2 regions of the Paenibacillus sp. ClWae2A genome follow, and region 2 is predicted to be linked to the other one. Evidence: riboswitches for the same ligand, from Rfam matches in the RefSeq annotation. Region 2 holds a riboswitch; the other holds the start of a gene.

Region 1 (4,349 bases), on a different contig from region 2:
CCAGCAGGAACTCCACGATTTCACGTTGTCTTTTGGTAATACTCATATCTCAGCCTCCGGCTCAGGGAAAACGAATGCGTGCAATTACTTTAGACGTTCAACGAGCGCATCGTATTCCGGGCTTTTTAGGAAGTTGTCGATGGATATATGTTCTGCGTTCGGCGCAACGGAGCGGGCACGATCGGTTAATATTTGTTGTGTGATGACCACATCTGCATCCGGCGGGATATCACTGATAGCCGTATTGGTCACCGTAACGTCAATCCCCTCTGCCTTCATCTTCTTGCGTAGAATGGAAGCACCCATGGCGCTCGACCCCATCCCTGCATCACAGGAGAATACAATTTTCTTCACGTCTGTTTTGACTGTAGAAGAAGCCGTATCTGCGGCTCTGTCTGCTTCACGATGGTTAGCCGTAATGCCAGCGTTTGGAACGGTTCCTTGACTCTTCATATCTTTCATCCGACTGGATGCGGACTCCAGATCTTCGTCCTTTTGTTTACCCGTTTTCAGCAACACTGCTGCTACCAGGAAGGAAACGACGGCTGCTACAAGCACCCCTGCGAGCATTGGCAGATATCCACCTTTCGGTGTTAAGAGGAAATAAGCGATAATACTACCCGGTGATGGTGCTGAAACAAGTCCTGCTCCAGTGAGCATGAATGTTAATGTACCTGCGACGCCACCCGCAATTGCGGCAAGAATCAGAATCGGTCTCATCAAAATGTAAGGGAAGTAGATCTCATGAATTCCCCCGAAGAAATGAATGATAACGGCACCTGGTGCAGAAGATTTGGCCATTCCGCGTCCGAAGAAACAGTAAGCAAGCAAGATACCAAGTCCCGGACCCGGGTTCGATTCAAGCATGTATAATACGGATTGCCCTAACTCTCTCGCTTGATCTGTTGCAATTGGTGTCAGAATCCCGTGGTTGATTGCATTGTTCAGGAACAATACTTTACCTGGTTCAATGATTAGGTTGACCAGCGGCAGCAAACCAAGATTCATTAAGCCTTGTACCCCGGCAGATAATACTTTGCTAATTGCTTCTACAGCAGGCCCGATGCCCAGTAGCGCAAAAATCCCCAAGATCCCGCCAATAATACCGGCTGAAAAGTTGTTAACCAGCATTTCAAATCCGGCTCTAACTTTACCTTCGATCGATTTATCAAACTTTTTGATGATCCATGCTGCCAGTGGTCCGGCAATCATGGCACCTAGGAACATCGGGATATCACTACCCACGATGACCCCGATGGTCATAATGGCACCCACGACACCACCACGCTGACCATGCACCATCGTACCCCCGGTGTAACCAATTAACAGTGGCAGCAAATATTTGATCATCGGATCGACTAGCTGCGCAAGCGTCTCGTTAGGGAACCAGCCTGTTGGAATGAACAGAGCCGTAATTAATCCCCAGGCGATAAACGCTCCCATATTCGGCATGACCATACCACTCAGGAATCGGCCAAAACGCTGAACACCTACCCGTAGCCCACCTTTGGAATTGGACGATTGGTCCAAATTACTCATTGTATTATCCTCCTTGGATCAAGTGATTATGATTTATGAAAGGGGTATCATTTCTCCCCTGCTGTAATCCTAAGCGAGAATGCTCTCCTGTTCAATGAAATGAAAGCGTACTTTCGTCATGAACAATGATGACAACATTAGGTTATGTAATCGTTTTAATGGATGCATAATGGCTGAACCCATTGGTACACAAGGCTTTTCTTGCCTATGACTTTTATCATTTCCAAAATCAATTTCTAACCTATAGCTTGGTCTAATCAGGCGATTCACATCCACAATCTGCTTCAATCCGCATTGGAAACCATTCTCGGAAAGCACAAAAAAACCTGTGCAAGCCTCAGGCTCACACAGGTCGAAACAATATGAAGTTCATTTCAATTCATTATAAAATATATGTTAATAAGTACAAGTTCGTTGATACTATTCTTCCGTATGTTTACGATACGCGTCTGCATTCATCAATGTAGACAATGCTGCTGTCAGATCTCCCTCAACACGGATTTCAATCATCCAGCCTTCCTCGTATGGAGAGCTGTTGACAAGTTCAGGGGAGTCCTGCAACGAATCATTCACTGCAATAATTGAACCAGTGACGGGAGAAAACAAGTCCGAAACCGTTTTGACCGATTCGATCGTTCCAATGCTGTCCTCTGCTTTTACATTGGTTTCAAGGTCAGGCAATTCCACAAACACAATGTCACCCAGCTGATGCTGCGCGAACTCGGTAATGCCAATACGTACAGTATCCTCCCCTACGGTTTGCACCCATTCGTGCTCTTCACTGTACAGGAAATCACTTTTCAATTCGCTCATCGATATCCGCCTCGCTTTTCATTAAATGAGTGCATGCGTTCTTTGACCTTAACCTTTTTCCCAGAACATAGCGTATGATATTTTTGATTCAAATGTCAAGATACCTCACAATTTATTTATTGATCACCTCTAAATCCTGTAACCCGATTACACTCTTTCTTCATATACTGGTGAATATTAGAATAGTAAGCGTAGTCTTTTTAAATACACGAACAATAACATTTAAGATAAATTAAATATTCGGTTTTTAGTTATGATCTATGACATCGTTCTTGACATCGGTAGTGGATTCACGTTTTAATGAGAGGAGTAAATGTGTTTATTGGACTATGTTATACCCGCGGATGAATGTAAAGGGAGAGATTACCCGTGACACCCGATTCGGGATGTACATGAGGTAACGCCGAAGGAGTAAACCACCGATAAGCGGGGGTGAATCTCTCAGGCAAAAGGACTTTTACGGGACGCAACTCTGGAGAGCATCTATTCGCCCTGAGCGGGCGTTATGATCACCCAAGGGGAAACCTGCTGCACAAGGCAGCGGGGTAACTCTCAGGTACAAGGGACAGAGCCTTAGAATACAGCGTGCTACTTGGCATGCCGATTCTTTGGCCTGTCCTTTTCCTTTTTCCCAAAAAACGAAAAACAGGATTCAGATCAGCGCTGCCATAGCTGCCTTACCATACTTATCTACTAAAAATCTCTGCTGAAAAATTTAAAAATACCCTGGTTCATTGATCCACGATTGTATATCCGGCCGGCTGACGGCCCATGACGAGGTGATTTGATGTCCGATTTGCTTAGAACACCACTCTTCCCACTCTATCAGCAATACGAAGGCGTACGGTGCATTGATTTTGGAGGCTGGGAGCTTCCGGTACAATTTAGCGGAATCCAGAAAGAACATGAAGCGGTGCGTGAGCGTGCTGGACTGTTTGATGTATCCCATATGGGCGAATTCACAGTACAGGGTGAGCAGGCTGAAGTTTTTTTGCAACAAATGATGACCAATGATGTGACCACGCTCGTTCCGGGTCAAGCCCAGTACACCCTGATGTGTTACCCAGATGGCGGTGTGGTGGATGATCTGCTCGTGTATAAGCTGGAAGATCAGCATTATATGCTCGTTGTTAACGCCTCTAACATCGACAAGGATTGGGCGTGGCTGCAAGAGCACTTGATCCCTGGCGTGAGCATGACCAACGATTCGGAGCAGACGGCGCTGCTCGCCTTGCAAGGACCACTGGCTGTAGACATTATCGGGAAAGTTACAGATACGGATGTATCCTCGATTGAGCCTTTCCATTTTGTACAGCAGGCAGAGGTATGCGGCGTTAAATTACTGTTGTCCCGTACCGGTTATACCGGTGAGGACGGCTTTGAACTATATGTACCTGCGGACCAGGCTGCTGCGGTGTGGAATGGATTAATGCAAGCCGGTGAAGGTCACGGACTCGTACCAACCGGACTTGGTGCCCGGGATACACTGCGCTTTGAAGCAAGGCTCCCCCTGTATGGACAGGAATTGTCGGCAACCATCTCTCCACTCGAAGCTGGCGTAGGTATGTTTGTGAAGCTGAATGCGGGACCTTTTATCGGACACGAAGCCTTGTTACAGCAAAAAAATGACGGGCCTGCCCGCAAATTGGTCGGCATCGAAGTGCTGGAGCGCGGTATTCCCCGCCCTCATTATCCGATTTACGCCGAAGGCGTACAGATTGGCGAAGTTACTACAGGCACACAATCACCTACATTGAAGCGTAATCTGGGGCTTGCTCTCATCGACAGTAAATACGCTGCGCTGGGAACCCCGCTTGAGATTGAGATCCGCGGCAAGAAACTAAAAGCCGAGGTCGTGAAGACCCCTTTTCATAAACGGACACGTACGTCAAAGACACCTACTCAAGGAGCTGACCAAGCATGAGCAAGCACCGTTACATTCCCATGACTGAGCAAGATCAGAGCGCCATGCTCGCAACCATCGGTGTGGATACGCT
Region 2 (4,349 bases):
ATCCGCCAACTCTCCGAAGTACAAACGCATCAGAAAATCAGAACGAAATACCTCAGCTTCCAAAGGACTCATTAAATAGGCGTGAAATTGCGCTGCTCCTTCAGGGGTCAATGAATACACGTTCTTATCAGGTTTCCCTTCCTGCTTCACCGATTCCTTAGTCAGCAATCCTGACTTTTCCATCTTCGCAAGTGTAGGATATATGGTGCCAAAGCTGGCATCAAAGAAAAATGAAAAATATTGTTCAAAGTACTGCTTGATCTCGTATCCGGAACTTGGCTGATTGTGCAGTATTCCGAGGATGACATGCTGCGTGTTCATCGGTGTACCGCTCCTTTCCATTCCCCTTAACGTATCACAATCAGTACCCCTTGTTCAATGATCAGATGACGAAACGGTTGCTTTCAGTGCAACAGGCACAGCAGCAGGCTGGTCCTCCCTACGAGCTTCAGAACGTACCGGGCCGGAGCGTCTGATCCAGGTGCAAAGCGCACCCAGAGTCAGTGTTACACCACCGATTACGGCGAGCAACATCGCATCCCGGCCGATTCCGTTTCCTCCGAGCACAAGGTTCATCATCCCTTCTACAGCATAAGTCGCTGGGAGATAATGACCGATAAATTGGTAGAACTCAGGCATTACATCTCGCGGAATCGTTGATCCCGAGGACAGCATAAGCAGAGGTAACAGCGCACTGTTTAACCAAGCTCCAGCATTGCCAAGCAACAGCAAACTCAATTGAGCCATGAATAGAAAAGATATGGTGATTAGTAACTGGAACAGCCATAACATGAACCAACCGTCTGCTGATGATACCCCCATAATGTGCATCATACCCGAGCCAACGAGCGAAACGATAAATGCCGCACCAAGATTAACGATGTTACGTGCCCAGAAGCGCTCCCATTTCCCTGCCCTGCCACTCAGTTCACCAGAAACCTTTTGCAGATTCATGGTTAGCAACATCGCTCCGGTAAACGTAGCCGTTACAATCAACATCGGTACCATCGAGGAAGCAAAATTATCAACAGGATTCTGCCGCTCCACCTCTGCCTCAACACGTGAAGATAACCCCAGCGCCAACGCATCGGCCTGATCAGCAGTCATACCGGATTGATTCAGCACTCCGTGAATAGCCTCCTGTTGTACTTCACGGTTCAATGTCGCTGTAACTTGTGCGGCTACGTTCTGCATCACACTTTTCACGGTAGCCACATTCGATTCGTTCATCACATACTTAACTGCCATCGGCTTCGACAAGTCTTCTGCCTGCTGCATGAAACCTGATGGAATCTCAATGATCATGTATACATCCCGGTCCGTTAACATCTGTCTCGCTTCTTGTATCGATTCAGATGGTTTGATCTCGAAATTCAGACCCGCTGCCAAAGACTCGGCCAAAGGCTCAGCTGCAGCCCCGTCTTCATTCACAATAGTTACAGCTAGCTCAGTCATTCTCTCATTAACGTGATCGTATCCACTAAGCCAGATGATGTTAAAAAACACCTGAAACAGCACGGCCGTAATTAAACCCACAATAGTAGCTCCATTTTTCAAAAACAGCAGACTCGTCTGGATAATTCCTTTCATTCTATCCATCTCCTTTAGTTTTGTTTCGCCTTATATATATCAAGTTGATATATAACATTTGTTAATATATCAACTTGATATATAGATCGTCAATATTTTTATTTTTCTTTGTTGGATAAAGACAAAAAAAGCCGATACCTCTCTTCACTAGGAAGATTGGTATCGGCTTTTCATATCACGCAGGGAGCTCTACTTCAACTGTAATAATCAAGGCTCAAGGTTCCACGGGTTAGCGTTAGATTTAATTCATATCAATCCCTGTTACACCTTAGGTTCTACATCATTTCCAGCAGGGGACTTTGGCTCAGGCTCGGCACGCTTTGCCTTTGGTTTAGCCAGCTTCTGCATCATTTTGCGGCCTGTTGGCGTTTGGGCCAACCCGCCCTGGGCTGTCTCCCGGTGGCGGCTCGGCATCGCACTGCCTACTTCCAGCATGACGTCGATGACTTCATCTGACGGAATGGCACTACGCACTCCGGCCAGGGCCATGTCAGCCGCAGCCAGCGCCGTAACTGCACCCAGTCCATTACGGACGATGCACGGAATTTCAACGAGGCCTGCGACCGGATCGCAGATCAGGCCCAGTGTATTTTTTAACGCCAAGCCTACGGCATGAACGACCTGCTCCGGTGTACCTCCACGCAGTTCAACCATGGCACCCGCAGCCATGCCAATCGCGGAACCCACTTCCGCCTGACAGCCACCTTCCGCACCTGAGATAAATGAATTGTTGGCAATAACATAACCAATTGCTCCCGCACAGAACAACCCGTTCACCAAATGTTCGTCCGTCCAGCCAAACCGCTCCTGTGAACTGATAAACACACCCGGGATAATGCCGCAGGAACCTGCCGTTGGTGTTGCCACAATCCGGCCCATGGAGGCATTCACTTCAGATACACACAGGGCATACGCCATGGCAAGTGCGGAAGCATCACCTGAGCAAGTCTCACCCTTGCGAATGTACTCGGCCATTTTTTTACCGTCTCCACCTGTTAATCCACTGCGTGATGTTGTATCTTCCGTTAACCCTTTGCGTACCGCTTCCTTCATCACCTGATAATATTCAGACATCTGCTTCACAACATCCGCTTCCGGTGTATTGGTCTCCTGAACCTGCTCCTCGATCATTAGCTGAGCGATGGTTTTGGATTCTGCTGTACAGATCGTATTCAGCTCGTGCAAATGTTTAAACCGCATCCGAATCAACTCCTCTCTTCAAATCGATAACACGAATGTCCAGCACATGGTCCAGCTCCTTTAGACGCTTGAGCATATCAGGATTAGGCACACCATCCATTTCCATCGCGGTAAGTGCTTCGCCATCACGGGCTTTCCGGTCCACCTGCATATAGCCGATGTTAACCCCGGATGAACTGATCGTGGACGTTACCGACGCAAGCACCCCTGCTTTGTCTGCATGCCGCAGAACAAGTGTCGGAAACTCACCACTAATCTGAACACGAAAATCATTCATCGAATGCACCGATACACTACCACCACCAATGGATGCACCGATCAAGGAGCAGGCACGTTCTCCATGCCACAACTCAATTTTGACCGTATTTGGATGAGGAGCAGGCAGGCCACTTGTATAAAACTCAACCTCCATGCCCGCTTCCTCTGCGTATCGCTCCGCATCCGGGATACGTGGATCGTCTGTGACATAGTCCAGCAGACCGCCGATCAGTGCCAGATCTGTTCCGTGCCCCTGATACGTATCAGCGAATGAACCGTATAACGTCAGCCGGGCACGTTCAGGCGTACACCCTAGCCACTGACGAGCAATTCTCCCTAACCTTGCTGCTCCAGCTGTATGTGAACTTGAAGGCCCCGTCATCGACGGACCAATAATTGAGAAAACATCTTTAAATCGCACCTTGTAACCCTCCATTAATAATCATGATTCATATTTGTAAAATGTATTCGTCATTTCGATCCAGGAGTTCCATCCACAATGTCCCTTATTTTGGATATGATGACATCAAAAAAGGACAGCAGAAGGCCTTAGGCCCTCTCTCTGTCCTCGATACCTGAGAGTTTCACGATCAGCAGTGTCTCACGACAAGGTGCACTGCCTGTGGTTACAGACAAGGTCACCGGAATGACTGATCATATACCCCTTGGGTGGCGCAGTTCGCGCACTCTCCAGAGTTGCGTCCAACGATGGTACATTTACCTGAGAGATTAACCACTGCACCGGGTGCGCAGCAGCTTGCTCCTTCGGTGCCTGAACACTAGCCATTTTGCTCAGCTAACTCAGGTCTCTCCCGCTCGTTATCATCCGCTGTATTATCTTAATTTGATTCTTAATCGGAATGGTACATTTCTAAATTTTTGATCGTGTATACCCATAGAGTAATGTACAATATCATATATGTCAACAAAAGTAACGTGTAATTACCATAAGTCCAATGTCTATTTTAACTGAAGCGAATAGCATTCACATTTCTCACTTCCGCTGAGGCACTCGTGACGTTGCTGGTTGTCGTAAATTCAATACTTATCGTATATGCGTTAGTCGTTGTCGCAGGAGAAGTATCCACGTAAGTGTTAGAAGAAAGAAACCTCAACGTTCCCGCAGCATTCCCGGTCCTTGAGAGTTGCAATTGATTAATTAGAACTCCGTTACGCCTCAGGTTAATGTTATACGCAATACTCCAGTTAGACCCTACAACTACTGCTACTTGTGTACTATTATCGATTTTAACGCGTTGACCTGCCACCACGGGTACATTGAGGGTCTGAATGGTTGTTTC

What was found. A riboswitch is a leader RNA that binds a small molecule or an ion and turns the genes downstream of it on or off. The one in region 2 is predicted to bind glycine.
Region 1: linked by a shared signal. The riboswitch ahead of gcvT (glycine cleavage system aminomethyltransferase GcvT) and the one ahead of sdaAB (L-serine ammonia-lyase, iron-sulfur-dependent subunit beta) in region 2 are both predicted to bind glycine.

The regions. Positions count from the first base shown of each region.
Region 1 covers NZ_JAULSQ010000008.1:92,477-96,825, reverse strand. Annotated here, with positions in the region: gene QVE09_RS21685 (BglG family transcription antiterminator) at 1-46, opposite strand, end outside; gene QVE09_RS21680 (PTS mannitol transporter subunit IIBC) at 85-1,539, opposite strand; gene gcvH (glycine cleavage system protein GcvH) at 1,960-2,352, opposite strand; glycine riboswitch at 2,697-2,819, shown strand; glycine riboswitch at 2,823-2,923, shown strand; gene gcvT (glycine cleavage system aminomethyltransferase GcvT) at 3,140-4,276, shown strand; gene gcvPA (aminomethyl-transferring glycine dehydrogenase subunit GcvPA) at 4,273-4,349, shown strand, end outside.
Region 2 covers NZ_JAULSQ010000013.1:173,098-177,446, forward strand. Annotated here, with positions in the region: gene QVE09_RS26665 (helix-turn-helix transcriptional regulator) at 1-321, opposite strand, end outside; gene QVE09_RS26670 (YhgE/Pip domain-containing protein) at 376-1,590, opposite strand; gene sdaAA (L-serine ammonia-lyase, iron-sulfur-dependent, subunit alpha) at 1,852-2,790, opposite strand; gene sdaAB (L-serine ammonia-lyase, iron-sulfur-dependent subunit beta) at 2,780-3,469, opposite strand; glycine riboswitch at 3,609-3,744, opposite strand; glycine riboswitch at 3,749-3,873, opposite strand; partial or broken gene QVE09_RS26685 (collagen-like triple helix repeat-containing protein) at 4,014-4,349, opposite strand, start outside.